3 regions of the Pseudomonas sp. GG8 genome follow, and region 1 is predicted to be linked to each of the others. Evidence: predicted binding sites of a transcription regulator. Region 1 holds the regulator's gene; each other region holds the start of a gene.
The links. The regulator sigma-54, encoded in region 1, starts transcription at its own class of promoters, with help from an activator protein. The targets are predictions, from matches to a motif close to ANTGGCATNNANNTTGCTNT.
Positions count from the first base shown of each region.

Region 2: the regulator sigma-54 is predicted to act here: its motif matches at 2,219-2,238, upstream of glnA (glutamate--ammonia ligase).
Region 3: the regulator sigma-54 is predicted to act here: its motif matches at 3,110-3,129, upstream of ACVBEG_RS08115 (circularly permuted type 2 ATP-grasp protein).

Region 1 covers NZ_JBRIIP010000001.1:310,428-316,151, forward strand. The annotation lists gene pmbA (metalloprotease PmbA) at 1-805, shown strand, start outside; gene ACVBEG_RS01560 (HPr family phosphocarrier protein) at 1,081-1,353, opposite strand; gene rapZ (RNase adapter RapZ) at 1,370-2,227, opposite strand; gene ptsN (PTS IIA-like nitrogen regulatory protein PtsN) at 2,230-2,691, opposite strand; gene hpf (ribosome hibernation-promoting factor, HPF/YfiA family) at 2,704-3,012, opposite strand; gene ACVBEG_RS01580 (RNA polymerase factor sigma-54) at 3,093-4,589, opposite strand; gene lptB (LPS export ABC transporter ATP-binding protein) at 4,777-5,502, opposite strand; gene lptA (lipopolysaccharide transport periplasmic protein LptA) at 5,502-5,724, opposite strand, start outside.
Region 2 covers NZ_JBRIIP010000001.1:4,929,062-4,934,785, reverse strand. The annotation lists gene ACVBEG_RS23330 (chorismate mutase) at 1-556, opposite strand, end outside; gene glnA (glutamate--ammonia ligase) at 714-2,120, opposite strand; gene thiI (tRNA uracil 4-sulfurtransferase ThiI) at 2,453-3,907, shown strand; gene typA (translational GTPase TypA) at 4,048-5,724, shown strand, end outside.
Region 3 covers NZ_JBRIIP010000001.1:1,658,024-1,663,747, reverse strand. The annotation lists gene ACVBEG_RS08125 (transglutaminase family protein) at 1-697, opposite strand, end outside; gene ACVBEG_RS08120 (alpha-E domain-containing protein) at 694-1,653, opposite strand; gene ACVBEG_RS08115 (circularly permuted type 2 ATP-grasp protein) at 1,666-3,075, opposite strand; gene ACVBEG_RS08110 (ribonuclease E inhibitor RraB) at 3,406-3,744, opposite strand; gene ACVBEG_RS08105 (hypothetical protein) at 3,995-4,231, opposite strand; gene ACVBEG_RS08100 (LTA synthase family protein) at 4,371-5,724, opposite strand, start outside.

The DNA of each region.
Region 1 (5,724 bases):
CTCGACACGCCACAGCTTGAGCTGCGTGATGATCGCCGAGGGCGAAGGGCAGATGCAGCGCGACTACTGGTACGACGTGAGTCGCCAGGGCGAGTTGTTGGCGGACGCACAAAGCATTGGCCGTCGCGCGGCACAGCGTGCGGCCAGCCGCTTGGGTGCGCGCCCGGTACCGACGTGTGAAGTTCCGGTGTTGTTCGCTGCGGAATTGGCGGGCAGCTTGTTTGGCCATCTTTTGTCCGCCATTTCCGGCGGCAATCTGTATCGCAAATCATCCTTTCTGGAAGGAGCGATGGGGCAGCGCCTGTTTCCTGAATGGCTGACTCTCGACGAACGGCCGCACCTGATGCGCGCCATGGGGAGCTCGGCGTTCGACGGTGATGGCTTGGCAACCTATGCCAAACCATTTGTGGAGAATGGCGATTTAGTGTCCTACGTTCTGGGTACTTACTCAGGCCGCAAGCTAGGTTTGCCGAGTACAGCCAACTCAGGCGGCGTGCATAACCTGTTCGTCACCCACGGTGTGGAAGATCAGGCAGCGCTGCTGCGCCGCATGGGTCGCGGCTTGCTGGTCACTGAGTTGATGGGCAGTGGTTTGAATATGGTCACCGGCGACTACTCTCGTGGAGCGGCAGGCTTTTGGGTCGAGAACGGCGAAATCCAGTTCCCGGTTCAGGAAGTCACCATCGCCGGCAACCTGCGCGACATGTTCAAACAAATCGTCGCCGTCGGCAGCGATCTCGAACTGCGCAGCAATATCCGCACAGGCTCTGTGTTGATCGAGCGCATGACGGTTGCGGGTAGCTGATCTGCATTAAAAAAGGCGCTTCATGCTCGCTGCACGAAGCGCCTTAATCTTAATGTACGAGCGGCCTCAATACGCGGCACTGTCACACAGTAAACTCGGTCGAGGTAGGCGCTGACTTGTCTGCGAATAAGCCCGGCACGGGCTTCCGGCAGGTTTGGGTTTGACCCGGGGTCTACAGATTTACGAAAGCTCACCTCTCGTATTCCAATCACATAGATTTTTTTAATAGCTCCAGGCCTGCCCGCGAATGAGTCAATGCGGTCCGTCGCCTGCTGTCACTCGCCTTCATCAAACCGATTGTTGATCAGCTCAATCAAGTCTTCGAGTGCTGCCTGTTCGTCTTCGCCTTCAGTATGCAGGTGGATATCGGTGCCTTTTCCTGCTGCCAGCATCATCACGGCCATGATGCTTTTGCCGTCGACCATGCTGTCGGGCGCGCGACCTACTCTGATCTGGCAGGGGAATCTTCCGGCGACGCCGACGAATTTAGCGGCGGCGCGCGCGTGCAAGCCAAGCTTGTTGATGATAGTGATTTGACGAACGGGCATCGCGATGAGGGTCCTTTCAGCTGAGGTCGCGGTGGCGGACCTGAACGTTCTTGAGGGATTGTTGCAAGACCTGACCCAGGCGCTCGGTCAGGTAGACAGAGCGGTGGTGCCCGCCGGTGCAGCCAATGGCAATAGTCACGTAGGCGCGGTTGCTGGCTGCAAAGCGTGGCAACCATTTGTTCAGGTACGCGTAGATGTCCTGGAACATCTCTTCTACATCCGGCTGTGCCGCCAAATAATCGGCTACGGGCTGGTCGAGCCCGGACAGTTCGCGCAACTCCGGCTTCCAGTAGGGATTGGGCAGGCAGCGCACATCGAATACCAGATCAGCATCTACTGGCATGCCACGTTTGAAACCAAACGACTCAACCAGAAACGCGGTGCCTGGCTCCGGCTTGTTCAGCAGGCGCAGTTTGAGCATGTCACGTAGTTGATAGAGGTTCAGGTGCGTGGTGTTGATTTTCAGATCGGCCAGATCGATGATCGGCCCAAGCAGGTTGCTCTCGTCACGTATCGCTTCGGCAAGCGAGCGGTTGGTGCTGCTCAGGGGGTGGCGACGACGGGTTTCAGAGAATCGTTTTAGCAGGGTCTCTTCATCGGCGTCGAGGTACAGCACATCGCATTGGATGTGGCGGCTGCGGACCTCTTCCAGTAATTCGGGAAAACGCGACAGATGGCTCGGCAGATTGCGCGCGTCGATGGACACGGCGACCAGCGGCTGAGCCAGTTCGGTATGAATCAGGGCACGTTCAGCCAGCTCCGGGAGCAGGCCTGCAGGCAGGTTGTCGATGCAATAGAAGCCGTTGTCTTCCAGTACATCCAGTGCTGTGCTCTTGCCGGAGCCGGATCGGCCGCTGACGATGATCATGCGCATCATTAATGGCCGTTCTGCACGTCCAGCACCACTTGATAAAGCGCTTCATCGCTTTGGGCGCTGCGTAGGCGGTCGCGCACATCGGCGCGGTCGAGCATGCTGGCTATCTGGCGCAGCAGCTCCAGGTGTTCGTCGGTGGCGGCTTCCGGGACTAGAAGGACAAAAAGCAGGTCTACAGGCCTGCCGTCGATGGCGTCAAAATCTACGGGGGTGTCGAGGTGCAGGAGGGCGCTGATGGGCATTGGGCAGCCCGCCAGCCGGCAATGCGGGATGGCGATGCCATTGCCGAAACCGGTCGAGCCGAGTTTTTCGCGGGCAATAAGGCTCGTGAGTACCAAGTCCGAATCAAGCTCCGTTTCACGGCCGATCAGTTTGGCAACTTGCTCAAGAACATTTTTTTTACTGCTGCTCGGCACGTTCACGAGTGAACGGCCGGCAGTCAGGATATTTTCAAGTCGGATCATGGGTTGTGGGTGTTAGCGAGCAGTCGCACCTTTCAGGATGTTCTGCTGCTTTTCCTTATGCTTGAGCAATTGTCGGTCCAGCTTGTCAGTGAGTAGGTCGATTGCCGCATACATGTCGTCATGTTCTGCGTTAGCGACCACCTCTCCACCGTGGATGTGCAGTGTGGCTTCGATTTTCTGTTTCAGTTTCTCGACTGCCATCGTTACCTGCACATTGGTAATCTTGTCAAAGTGCCCTTCGAGCTTCTTGAATTTGAGCTCGATGTATTCGCGCAGGGGCTTGGTCACTTCCAATTGGTGTCCACTGATGTTGACTTGCATACAGCGTCTCCTTCGTTGCCAGTACATAAAGAGGCAGGCTTGAATGCCTACCACTGGAACGCTACGGCGTACGGCCACCCTTACATCAATCGCTTGCGTTCGCTTGAAGGTGCTATCCCAAGTGATTCGCGGTATTTAGCGACCGTGCGCCGAGCTACCTGAATGCCTTGTGCCTCCAGTAAACCAGCGATCTTGCTGTCACTCAACGGCTTTTTCTGATTTTCCGCAGCTACCAGTTTTTTGATGATCGCGCGAATGGCCGTGGACGAACACTCTCCGCCCTCTGAGGTGCTTACGTGACTGGAAAAGAAATATTTCAGTTCGTAAATACCGCGCGGGGTATGCATGAATTTTTGCGTGGTCACACGTGAAATCGTCGATTCGTGCATGCCTACCGCTTCGGCGATGTCATGCAGAACCAAGGGTTTCATGGCTTCGTCGCCATACTCAAGAAAGCCGCGCTGGTGCTCGACGATCTGCGTGGCCACTTTCATCAGCGTTTCGTTGCGGCTCTGCAGGCTCTTGATGAACCAGCGTGCCTCTTGCAACTGATTGCGCATGAAGGTGTTGTCAGCGCTGGTGTCGGCCCTGCGGACGAACCCTGCGTATTGGGGGTTGACCCGCAGACGGGGCACGGACTCTTGATTGAGCTCTACCAGCCAGCGCTCGTTGTCTTTGCGCACGATCACGTCGGGCACAACGTATTCGGCCTCGCTCGACTCGATCTGCGAGCCTGGGCGCGGGTTGAGGCTCTGCACCAGTTCAATGACCTGGCGCAGTTCGTCTTCCTTGAGCTTCATGCGCCGCATCAGCTGAGCGTAGTCGCGGCTGCCAAGCAGGTCGATGAAGTCTCCGACCAAGCGTTGTGCCTCGGCCAGCCAGCGAGTCTTCGCGGGGAGCTGACGCAATTGCAGTGACAGGCATTCGCTCAGGTTGCGAGCGCCGATACCCGCGGGTTCGAATTGCTGGATACGGTGCAGTACTGCTTCGATTTCATCCAGTTCGACATCCATTTCCGGGTCGAAGGCATCGAGGATTTCCTCAAGCGACTCGTCCAGGTAGCCCTGATTGTTGATGCAGTCGATCAGCGTGACGGCGATCAACCGATCAGTATCGGACATGGGGGCCAGATTCAATTGCCACAACAGATGGCTTTGCAGGCTCTCGCCGGCCGATGTGCGAGTGGTGAAGTCCCATTCGTCATCGTCGTTGTTGCTGCTGGGCAGGCTGCTGGCACTGGTCTGATACACGTCATCCCAAGCGGTATCAACGGGCAGCTCGTTGGGGATGCGGTCGTTCCAGTCGCCTTCTTCCAGGTTGTCCACCGTCGGGGCGGGCTCCTGGTAGGTAGGTTCCTGTACGTCAGGATTGGGTTTCTCTATGTTGTCGGCCAACGGATCGGCATTGTCGAAGTCGTCGCCTTCTTCCTGGCGTTCCAGCATAGGGTTCGACTCCAACGCTTCCTGGATTTCCTGTTGAAGGTCCAGGGTCGACAATTGGAGGAGGCGGATGGCCTGTTGCAGCTGCGGTGTCATCGTCAGCTGCTGGCCCATTCTCAGGACTAGCGATGGTTTCATGGCAGGGGCTTAACACCTTATTTCGCCGGCGCACATGCGCCATCCACTACAGGGCGCCGAAGCGCCAACTTAAGCAAATTATATGCCTGAAACCTAAGTGTTTGCCTAGAGCGTGATGACAATTAATGTTCTTGTCAGCACTGCACCCTAGCGTCCGTCGCCGATGAAGAGCGAAACACCGCAGAGCTTACAGGCGGAACTCATGGCCGAGGTAAACCTCTTTAACCAGTTGGTTAGCCAGAATGGTTTCTGAATCACCCTCAGCGATCAGTTGCCCGTCGTTGACGATGTAAGCGGTTTCACAAATATCCAGGGTGTCACGTACGTTGTGATCGGTGATCAGTACGCCGATGCCCTTGGCTTTCAAGTGATAAATGATTTGCTTGATATCGCCGACGGAAATGGGGTCGACACCGGCAAACGGTTCATCGAGCAAGATGAATTTTGGCGAAGTCGCCAGGGCGCGAGCGATTTCCACACGACGGCGTTCACCGCCGGACAGGCTCATGCCCAGGTTGTCGCGTATGTGGCTGATGTGGAACTCCTGCAGCAGGCTTTCCAGCTCCTTGCGACGCGCTGTACGGTCGAGTTCCTTGCGGGTCTCGAGGATCGCCATGATGTTATCGGCAACCGACAGTTTGCGAAAAATCGAGGCTTCCTGCGGCAGATAGCCGATCCCGGCGCGTGCGCGACCGTGCATGGGTTGATGGCTGACGTCTTGATCGTCGATCAAGACGCGACCCTGATCGGCCTGGACCAAACCTACGATCATGTAGAAACAGGTGGTTTTGCCAGCACCGTTAGGGCCAAGCAGCCCCACGATTTGCCCGCTCTCGATCGAGAGACTGACATCGCGCACAACCTGGCGACCCTTATAGCTTTTAGCCAGATGCTGGGCTTTAAGCGTCGCCATTACGGAGCCTTCTGCGGTGCGGGTTTGTTTTTCGGCTGGATGACCATGTCGATCCGCGGACGTGGTGCCGTCACCTTGGCTCCGTTGGCGCGGCCGGCATTGACGATTTGTTTCGTCGTGTCATAGACGATTTTCTCGCCTTCGGACGTATTGCCGTCGTTGATGACCTTGGCCTTGTCGATCAGGATGATCCGGTCAAGGGCGGCGAAGTACTGGATGGTC
Region 2 (5,724 bases), 4.6 Mb from region 1:
GCTCCCCGACTGCACGTCCCAGTGCGATGTCATGGATGGCGTCGTTTGCCTGAAGCTGTCGTTGCTGGTTCAGCCAGGTCGGGCATTGTGGATCGTGCCGGTAGGGCGTGAAGGCTGCGAAGTTTTGCAGCAATCGAATTTGCAGTCGGTCGAGCTGTGGGCGGACTTGATTGACCAGGTCCGGTCTCGCTGTATTCGGCGCCTTGCCTGCCGCGTGCCAATTGGCCAGTAGCGTGTACTGCACCAGCTTGTTCGCCTCGATTTGCGCCGCCAGGAATTGACTGACTTCTTCGGGATTGAGCTTGTAGGCCGGGGCCAGCTTTGCCGCGTTGGCGATGACCTGTTGTTCGCGCAGGCTGTCCTGGATCGGTTTTCCGCTGTCCCATTTGGTGAGTGCGACCTGATCGGCGATGCTCAAGCGTTCACTGACGGTCTGGATCAAGGGCGCCAGCGAGTCGGGTGGTTGAGAGGGTGTGGGCGTATTGGCGCAGGCGCTTATGCTGACTATGGCCGCACATAGAAGAGACAAATGCGGCAGTCGATGTGAATTCGACATGGGTAGACCTCTGGCTGATTCGGCGACCTGATAAAGCCAGAGAGTTAACGCCACAGGTTGTGCTCAAAGCCAGAAACCAATTGTTAAAAAATATCAGGCATAAAAAAGGCCCCCCGAAGGAGGCCTCTATTACGTCGATGCGGCTGACGTAACTGGATTAGCAGCTGTAGTACAGCTCGTATTCCAGTGGGTGTACGAAGGTGCGTACTTTGATTTCTTCTTCGCTTTTCAGAGCGATGTAAGCGTCGATGAAGTCATCGCTGAATACGCCGCCTTTGGTCAGGAACGCACGACCTTTGTCCAGCTCTTCCAGGGCTTCTTTCAAGCTGCCGCAAACTTGTGGGATCTCTTTCGCCTCTTCAGGCGGCAGGTCGTACAGGTTTTTGTCAGCAGCGTCGCCTGGGTGGATTTTGTTCTGGATGCCGTCCAGGCCAGCCATCAACAGTGCAGCGAAGCCCAGGTACGGGTTAGCTGCTGGATCCGGGAAGCGAGCTTCGATACGGCGAGCTTTAGGGCTGGACACGTAAGGAATACGGATCGACGCGGAACGGTTGCGAGCCGAGTAGGCGAGCATTACCGGTGCTTCGAAACCTGGGACCAGACGCTTGTAGGAGTTGGTCGACGGGTTGGTGAAGCCGTTCAGTGCTTTACCGTGCTTGATGATGCCGCCGATGAAGAACAGGGCGGTATCGGACAGGCCGGCATAGCCTTCGCCTGCGAAGGTGTTCTTGCCATCTTTGGAGATGGACATGTGTACGTGCATACCTGAACCGTTGTCGCCATACAGAGGCTTAGGCATGAAGGTAGCGGTACGGCCGTAGGCATCGGCTACGTTGTGTACGCAGTATTTCAGGGTCTGAACTTCATCAGCCTTGGCAACCAGGGTGTTGAATTTCACGCCGATTTCGTTCTGACCGGCAGTCGCCACTTCGTGGTGGTGAACTTCGATGACCAGGCCCATTTCTTCCATGGCATTACACATGGAGGTACGGATTTCGTGGTCGTGGTCGAACGGTGGAACCGGGAAGTAGCCGCCTTTGATACCTGGACGGTGGCCACGGTTGCCGCCTTCCACGTCCTGGTCAGACATCCAGGAGCCTTGTTCGGAGAAGATCTTGAACATGGAACCGGAGATGTCGGACTTGAACTTCACTTCGTCGAAGATGAAGAATTCTGGTTCCGGGCCAACGAAAACAGTGTCGCCGATACCCGTGGACTTCAGGTATTCCTCAGCGCGACGGGCAATGGCGCGTGGGTCGCGGTCATAGCCTTGCATGGTCGAAGGTTCGATGATGTCGCAAACCAGGATGATGGTTGGCTCTTCGGTGAACGGGTCGAGCACGGCAGTGCTGTCGTCAGGCATAAGGATCATGTCGGACGCTTCGATGCCTTTCCAGCCCGCAATGGAGGAACCGTCGAACATTTTGCCGATTTCAAAGAAATCTTCATCCAGCGCATCGCGAGCCGGCATGGTCACGTGGTGCTGAGTGCCTTTGGTATCAGTGAAGCGCAGATCAATCCATTTAACGTCATGATCTTTGATGAGTTGAACCGACTTCGACATGGTGTCCTCCGGGTGGCTTCGGGCCACTTTAGTGGTTTGGCCCTTAGAATTGGGTGATGCCGGCGCGAATACTCTGCCAAGGCAACCTGCCTCACAAGGGAGCAAATTGCATGCCAGTGCCCCGACTTGGGTTTTTCGCGCCAAACGCAGGCATTGCGGGCATTAAAGCTGATAAATCGAAAATTTGATGCACTGATATGATGCGGATTGATGAGAGAGCGGTCTTTTTTGGTGCGTGCAATATTGGCTGTACGATAACTGGTTAAACCTTGAGCAATTTCCGCTATAATCCTGCCCCCTATTTTTCGGCTGGCACCTCGCGCGTTTTTTACATGAAACTAATCGTAAAAGTCTTCCCCGAAATCACTATCAAAAGCCGGCCGGTGCGTAAGCGTTTCATCCGCCAGTTGGCCAAAAACATCCGTACCGTGCTCCGTGATCTGGACCCGGCATTGGTGGTGGGAGGCGTGTGGGACAATCTTGAGGTCGAAACCAGGGTTAGCGAGCCGAAAGCCTTGCAGGAGATGATTGAGCGCCTGAGTTGCATGCCGGGCATCGCACATTTTTTGCAGGTCAATGAATACCCGCTAGGCGATATGGACGACATCGTCGCCAAGTGTAAAGAACACGTCGGCGCATCGTTGGCCGGCAAAATGTTTTCAGTGCGCTGCAAGCGTGCCGGCAAACACAGTTTCAGCTCCATGGATGTCGAGAAATACGTCGGTAGCCAGCTTCGCCAGCAGTGCGGCGCTGCCGGAATTTCCCTGAAAGCACCCGAAATCGAAGTGCGCATGGAAATTCGCGACCAACGGTTGTTTGTGATTCACGGTCAGCACAACAGCATCGGCGGTTATCCGCTGGGTGCGCTCGAGCAGACACTGGTGCTGATGTCCGGCGGTTTCGATTCCACGGTCGCGGCCTACCAGATCATGCGCCGTGGGCTGATGAGCCACTTCTGCTTCTTCAATCTCGGTGGTCGCGCCCACGAATTAGGGGTGATGGAAGTCGCCCATTTCTTGTGGAAGAAGTACGGTAGCTCGCAACGCGTGCTATTTGTCAGCGTCCCGTTTGAAGAAGTACTGGGAGAAATTCTCGGTAAAGTCGATAACAGTCATATGGGCGTGGTGTTGAAGCGTATGATGTTGCGCGCAGCGACCCGTATCGCTGATCGGCTCGAGATTGATGTGCTGGTAACAGGCGAGGCGATCTCTCAGGTCTCCAGCCAGACCCTGCCCAATCTGTCGCTGATCGATTCGGTCACGGAAAAGCTGGTTTTGCGTCCACTGATCGCCAGCCACAAGCAAGACATCATCGATCAGGCTTACGATATAGGCACTGCCGATTTCGCCAAGCACATGCCCGAGTATTGTGGGGTGATTTCGGTCAACCCCAAGACCCACGCCAAGCGCAACCGCGTGGAGTATGAAGAACAGCAGTTTGATATGGCGGTGCTCGAGCGTGCGCTTGAGCAAGCCAGGTTGGTGCCGATCGATCGCGTTATCGACGAATTGGGCCAGGACATTGAAATCGAGGAAGTCAGTGAAGCACTGGCCGGTCAGGTCATCGTCGACATCCGTCATCCGGATGCTCAGCATGACGAACCGCTGGAGTTGCCTGGCATTGAAATACAGACGCTGCCGTTCTATGCATTGAACAGCCGCTTCAAGGAACTGGATGAGACTCGCCAGTACCTGTTGTATTGCGACAAAGGCGTGATGAGTCGCCTGCATGCCCACCATTTGCTCAGTGAGGGGCATGCCAATGTGCGCGTTTATCGACCGAGCTAAGTGCCCGGGGCTGTTTGCCTGTGGCTTGCGTCACCGGCCCCCCGACGCCAGTCGTCAAGCCGTCATGGCTTTCGCCGACTCTACTGTTAATAGCTGCCTACAATAGGCAGCTGACCGAATCCTCTGATCGAGATACACAAGTGATCGAAAATCTACGTAACATCGCCATCATTGCTCACGTTGACCATGGTAAAACCACCCTGGTAGACAAACTCTTGCGTCAATCCGGCACCCTGGAGCGCAACGAGCTCAACGACGAGCGCGTGATGGACTCCAACGACCAGGAAAAAGAGCGCGGTATTACCATCCTGGCTAAAAACACCGCTATCAACTGGAACGGCTACCACATCAACATCGTGGATACCCCGGGCCACGCCGACTTCGGCGGCGAAGTAGAACGCGTAATGTCGATGGTTGACTCCGTTCTGCTGCTGGTTGACGCTCAAGACGGCCCTATGCCGCAAACCCGTTTCGTGACCAAGAAGGCTTTCGAAGCCGGCCTGCGTCCGATCGTGGTAATCAACAAGGTTGACCGTCCGGGCGCACGTCCGGACTGGGTTCTGGACCAGATTTTCGACCTGTTCGACAACCTGGGTGCTACCGAAGAACAACTGGACTTCCAGGTTATCTACGCTTCGGCCCTGAACGGTATTGCCGGTCTGGAACATACCGACATGGCTGAAGACATGACCCCGCTGTACCAGGCCATCGTCGACCACGTCCCGGCTCCACAAGTTGACCGTGACGGCCCGTTCCAGATGCAAATCTCGGCACTGGACTACAACAGCTTCCTGGGTGTTATCGGCGTTGGCCGTATCGCTCGTGGTCGCGTCAAGCCGAACACTCAAGTTGTGGCTATCGACATTGACGGCAAGCGCCGTAACGGTCGTATCCTGAAGTTGATGGGTCACCACGGTCTGCACCGTATCGACGTTGAAGAAGCAGCTGCCGGCGACATCGTCTGCATCAGCGGCTTCGACCAGCTGTTCATCTCCGACACTCTGTGCGACCCACTGAACGTCGAAGCGATGAAGCCGCTGACCGTTGACGAACCAACCGTTTCCATGACTTTCCAGGTAAACGACTCGCCTTTCTGCGGTAAAGAAGGCAAGTTCGTCACCAGCCGTAACATCAAGGAACGTCTGGACAAAGAATTGCTGTTCAACGTTGCACTGCGCGTTGAAGAAGGCGACTCGGCTGACAAGTTCAAAGTGTCCGGCCGTGGTGAGCTGCACCTCTCGGTACTGATCGAAACCATGCGTCGCGAAGGCTTCGAAATGGGCGTTGGTCGTCCAGAAGTGATCATCCGTATGGTTGACGGCGTTAAGCACGAACCGTACGAAAACGTCACCATCGACCTGCCGGAAATTGCGCAAGGCGCGATCATGGAGCAAATCGGTATCCGTAAAGGCGACCTGACCAACATGGTTCCGGATGGCAAAGGGCGTGTTCGCCTTGAGTACAACATCCCGGCACGTGGCTTGATCGGTTTCCGTAACGAATTCCTGACCCTGACATCCGGTGCCGGCATCCTGACCAGCATCTTCGACCGTTACGACGTAATGAAGTCCGGCGACATGTCCGGTCGTCAGAACGGCGTACTGGTTTCGGTTGCTACCGGTAAGGCTTTGACCTACTCGCTGGAAACTCTGCAGGCGCGTGGCAAGCTGTTCCTGGGTCACGGTGAAGACGTGTACGAAGGTCAAATCGTCGGCATCAACAGCCGTGACAACGACCTGGGCGTTAACCCAACCAAAGGCAAGAAGCTCGATAACATGCGTGCTTCCGGTAAAGACGAAACCATCGCTTTGGTTCCG
Region 3 (5,724 bases), 1.3 Mb from region 1:
GGTAATCCAGACCCACTGCCAGCTTGAGGTGACGCTCAGGCCGGGACAGTTGATTGGTCACATCGAAGCTGTACCAGGCGTCATCGATCCAGGCTTCCGCCCAGGCATGACTGGCCAGATGCTCGCTGTTTTCGCTATAGAGATAACCTGATACATAACGCGCGGGCACTCCCAGACTACGGGCACAGGCCAGGAACGCATGGGTGTGGTCCTGGCACACGCCTGAACGGCCAGCAAACGCTTCAGCAGCGCTGGTATCGACTTCTGTCGAACCAGGGCTGTAGGTCATGTGTTGGTTCAGACCGTACATCAAGTCGATCAAGGCATTGCGGTCTTTGCGCGTGTGGCACTGCTTGAGCGCAAAGGCACGTATGGCTTCATCGGCTTCAGTCAGACGGGTGAAACGCAGAAATGGCAGCGCTGACTGGCTTTCATGCTCAGCCTCACGCTTCTCGTCGATTTCAACCTGGCCACGGGCACCGATAATGATCGCTTCGTGGGGCTCATCCAGCGTCAATACATGAAGGATATTGCCGAACGGATCGATCTGCGCACGCACCGGGCGCGGCAAGGTCAGCTGCCAGCTGAGTACCTGCTGGCGCTCGCTGTCGTGAGGTGTCAGACGCAAATACTGGATGCTGGCGCGGACCTGATCTTCGTAGTGATAAGTGGTCTCGTGGCTAATTGAGAGTCTCATGCAGCCTCCAGGTATGAAGTGTGGATAGCGTTACCCAATTGGGCCACTAACGGAATGAATTCATTCAGCCATTCATGCAGGCCTTCACCCAGGATTTCATCGATGCTGGTATAGCGCAGACGTGCGTCCAATTCGGCGGCCAAGCGCTGTGCCGGACGGCCATTGGCGCCTGGCAGACTCGCGAGGATCTGATCGAGCTCTTCCAGACAGGCGCGCAACGAGCGCGGGATGTCGGCACGCAACAGCAGCAATTCGGCGACCTGACGCGCACCCGGCGCGTCCCGATACAGCTCGGTGTACGCCTCGAACGACGACAAGGCGCGCAACAAGGCGCTCCACTGGTAGTAGCCGTGCGCCGAACTGTCAGAGATCGCTTCGGTATTTTTCCCGAGCACTTCGAGCATCTCGTAACGGGCGTCGAGCATGCGCAGGGTGTTATCGGCGCGCTCGATGAACGTCCCCAGACGGATAAAACGGAACGCATCGTGACGCATGATGGTGCCATAGGTCGCCCCCCGAAACAGGTGCGAACGCTCTTTGACCCACTCACAAAAACGGCTCATGCCGTAACGACTCAAACCCTGCTCGGCGATGCCGCGTATCTCAAGCCACGTGGCGTTGATGTTTTCCCACATGTCTGCCGTGATTCGTCCGCGCACCGCATGAGCACTGGCCCGAGCGGCACCCAGGCAGCTGTAAATGCTGGCCGGGTTGGTCGCATCCAGGGCGAAAAAATGCAACAAGCGTTCGGCGTGCAACTCACCGTAGCGCTCCAGATAGTCGTCCAGCGTGCCGGTAATCAACAGCGGCATGGCCATTTCATCCAGACCATCGCCGCGCCCATCCTGGGGCATCAGTGACAACGAATAGCTGACGTCGAGCATCCGCGCGAGGTTTTCCGCTCGCTCCAGATAACGCGACATCCAATATAAATCCGAGGCAGTTCTACTTAGCATTGGCAGGCATCCTTAATCCTCAACCACCCAGGTGTCTTTGGTTCCGCCGCCCTGGGACGAGTTCACCACGAGAGAGCCTTCACGCAGGGCTACTCGGGTAAGGCCGCCTGGGACTACTCGGGTTTCACGGCCGGAAAGAACAAATGGGCGCAAGTCGATATGGCGTGGGGCGATGCCGTTCTCGACAAAAGTCGGACAGGTCGACAGGCATAAAGTGGGTTGTGCGATGTACGCGTGGGGCTTGGCTTTCAGGCGGGCACGGAACACTTCGATTTCAGCTGCCGAAGCCGCCGGGCCAACCAACATGCCGTAACCACCCGAACCTTGGGTTTCCTTGACCACCAGTTCCGGCAGATGCGCCAGCACGTGGGACAACTCTTCCGGTTTGCGGCACTGCCAGGTCGGCACATTTTGCAGAATCGGCTCTTCATCCAGATAGAAACGGATCATGTCCGTCACATAGGGATAGATCGACTTGTCGTCCGCTACGCCGGTCCCGATGGCATTGGCCAGCACCACATTGCCCGAGCGATAGGCCGAAAGCAGGCCCGGGACGCCGAGCATTGAGTCGGGGTTAAACGCCAGCGGATCGAGAAACGCATCATCCAGACGCCGGTAGATCACATCGACGGCTTTAGGCCCGTCAGTGGTGCGCATGAAGACGCGATCATCACGCACGAACAGATCGGCCCCTTCCACCAACTCGACACCCATCTCGCGCGCCAGAAAGGCGTGTTCGAAAAAGGCACTGTTAAAGCGGCCAGGAGTCAGGACTACAACGCTCGGATTGTCGATGGGGCTGGAGCTTTTCAAGGTATCGAGGAGCATGTTCGGATAATGATCGATGGGCGCGATGCGCTGAGCGGCGAACAGCTCCGGGAACAGGCGCATCATCATCTTGCGATCTTCGAGCATGTAACTGACGCCGCTGGGTGTGCGCAGGTTGTCTTCGAGCACGTAGTAGGTGCCGTCGCCATCACGCACCAAGTCAACACCGGAAATATGCGAATAAAGGTCACGGTGCAGATTCAGGCCCTGCATCGCCAACTGATATTGCTCGTTGGCCAACACCTGTTCGGCGGGAATAATCCCGGCTTTGATAATCCGTTGATCGTGATACAGGTCGGCGAGAAACATGTTCAACGCCTTGACCCGCTGAATACAGCCGCGTTCCACAATCCGCCATTCGCTGGCAGGAATACTGCGCGGAATCGTATCGAACGGAATCAACCGCTCAGTGCCCTGGTCGTCCCCATACAGCGTGAACGTAATCCCGGCACGATGAAACAAAAGGTCGGCTTCACGTCTGCGCTGAGCCAAAAGCTCCGGCGGCGTCTCACCCAGCCAACGGGCAAACTCCCGATAATGCGGACGGACCAGACCGCCAGCGTCATACATCTCATCATAAAAGGTGCGGATCATGCCGTACTCCTTGTCACCACGGACACCAAAGGCCTTCGCAAGGCCCGTGCCATCGGCATAAACGCTTTAATATCAAACAGTTGGATAAATCCCCTAACGCAACCGCACCATTCCTGTGCAGTAACCGCCCCAACTTATTCACCTACGCCTCATTGCGACGCGTCCTTCAATAACGCTATCTATTACCAGCATAGTCAGCGTTGATTTCACAGGTGTAATTTTGTTTCACAACCCACCCAACAATCCCTCTAACGGTTAGAACCTACAAACTAAAACCGGCTGACAAAAGGTCAGCCGGTAAGGGGATTGCAACGGGGACACCCTCGGGCGTTAATTAAAACGCTTGATTTCCTGAGTCACGCCCCACCCCTCGACCTCACCGTCCAGCGGTGTGATCACCGTTTGAAAGTCTTGCTCGAAATCATCGATCCCACCATAAGTGGCGTACATCACTTTGCTCAATTGAAGATGCCATGCCCCGTCATCACGGACGCTGACCTGCGCGTTCAAGGATTCCCCACGAAACTGCCCTGCCGCTTGCCGTGCCCGCTCCTCATCCGGGAAAACGGCATAAAACTCGATGGGATGAATACGTGCGAAATCAAAACCGCCCTCTTTCATGCGGCGCAGTACGTTACTGCTGATGTCCTCTTGATAGGCTGTGCTCATGAAACGTCCTCCTATGCAACGATAGATAGAGTTTCAACACTCCCAACGCGACCCGCCGATTGGTGGTCGCTCAGCAACAGATAGTCTGTCGCCAGGAGCCAAGCATGTAGCTGACAAGGCCAGATCTATCAGGTAGACCGGGCATCGACATGGAGGAAGCCAAAGCAAGCCAGCTTCGGCCTCATTTGCAGAGTAACCCTATCGGCCGTCCGTGCCAAATGGCAGATCAAGCAATGGCCAAAGGTATGATTCAAGGAGTTTCAGTGACCGAAATAATTTGCACACTGTGCAGTGCCTTCAGGGATTTTACCGTCGGCTCGGGTGCCCGGCCGTCAAGGTCGTTCAGATCAAGTTTATCAACCACAGGGTACAAAACCTCGCGTAGATAGTCTGCCGCTGTCTCCATATCAGGACGCTGCTCGCTGCCAAACTCTAGGCTTTGTCGGACGCCATCTTTATCAAGATAAGTAATGGTCCACTGTTTCATCTATGTCTCCTCAGCGAAGCCGAAGAAAGCGGCTTACTTAATCTGGACCCTGAAAATCCAGTATTCGTTCCACTGTTTTGGCTGCCGGGCGGACAAAAAAAGAGACCGGTAAAGGTCTCTTTTTTAGTACGCCGCTCGCTTAGCGCGGCTTGCTGTCGACCACGCCCGCGGTATTCTCCATCAGGCTCTTAGTTGCGGTTTGCAGGAAGCTTTCCAGCTTCAGCCTTAGCTGTGGTAAATCAGCTTGTTGAGGCATCAGTTCGGCGTGGGGCTTGGCGCCCAGCTCATATTGGTACACGCGAGGTTCCATATCCTTGGGCTCGATCAGAATACGATCGCCAGTCACCAGGGCGACGGTCAACTCGCCCCCCGATGGTTTGATCACGCCAAAACCTTTATCGCCTTCAGGCAGGTTCAGCAAGTCACGACCCCAGCATTGGTTACGCGATTCGCCACCCAAACGCCCCATGATGGTCGGAACGATATCAATCTGGGTGCCGACAATACTGCTGCGCTGACCGAATTTCTCCTGGACGCCTGGGCCGATCATCAGCATGGGTACGTTAAAGCGACCAAGGTCCATTTCGGAGACTTGCTGATCGTTACCGAAACCGTGATCCCCGACGACGATGAACAGGGTTTCTTTGAAGTAAGGCTCTTTGCGCGCCTTCTCGAAGAATTGCCCCAACGCCCAGTCGGCATAACGCATGGCCGTCAAATGCTCATCCAGCGTGCCATGCCCGGTAACCCGCTCGACGGGCAGGTTTTCCGGCAACGCATACGGCGTATGGTTGGACAGGCTTTGCAGCAACGCATAGAAAGGCTTGCCACCTTCGCGTGCTTTCAGCTCCTGAGCGCCTCTGTCGAACATATCCTGATCGGACACACCCCACGTTGGATCGGAGAACACGGGATCGACAAAATCATTACGGCCAATGAAGTTGGTCATGCCCTGGTTGCTGAAGAAGCCTGATTGGTTGTCCCACGCAAAATCGCCGTTGTAGACATAGACATCGTCGTATTTGCGGGCACTTAGCAACTGCGGCAGGCCGGACAGTTTGTGGCTGCCTTCCGGGGTTTGCATCAGGTATTCAAAACCTGGCAGGTTTGGAAAGCAGGCCATGGTGGCGAACATGCCCTGGTGGGTATGCGTGCCATTGGAGAAGAAGCGGTCGAACAGCAGGCCTTCCTTGGACAGCTTGTCGAAGTAAGGCGTGATGTTGGCATCGCTGCCCAAAGCACCCACCGAATGACCGGCGAAACTTTCCATCAGGATCACCACCACGTTGCGGATCGGCAGTGTTTTTTCCACGGGTGGCAAGGAATCGCGGCGCACGGCAGCGGTGTCGGCATCAACCAGCTTGTCACTGGCGGTCAGCAACATGTCACGCACGGTTTGTTCCGCCAACGGTTGGGGCAGCGTGGCCTTCCAGATATTGGCGCGCTGGTCGGACGTCAGGGCTTCGGCAGCAGAGATCAACGATAAGGTGCCA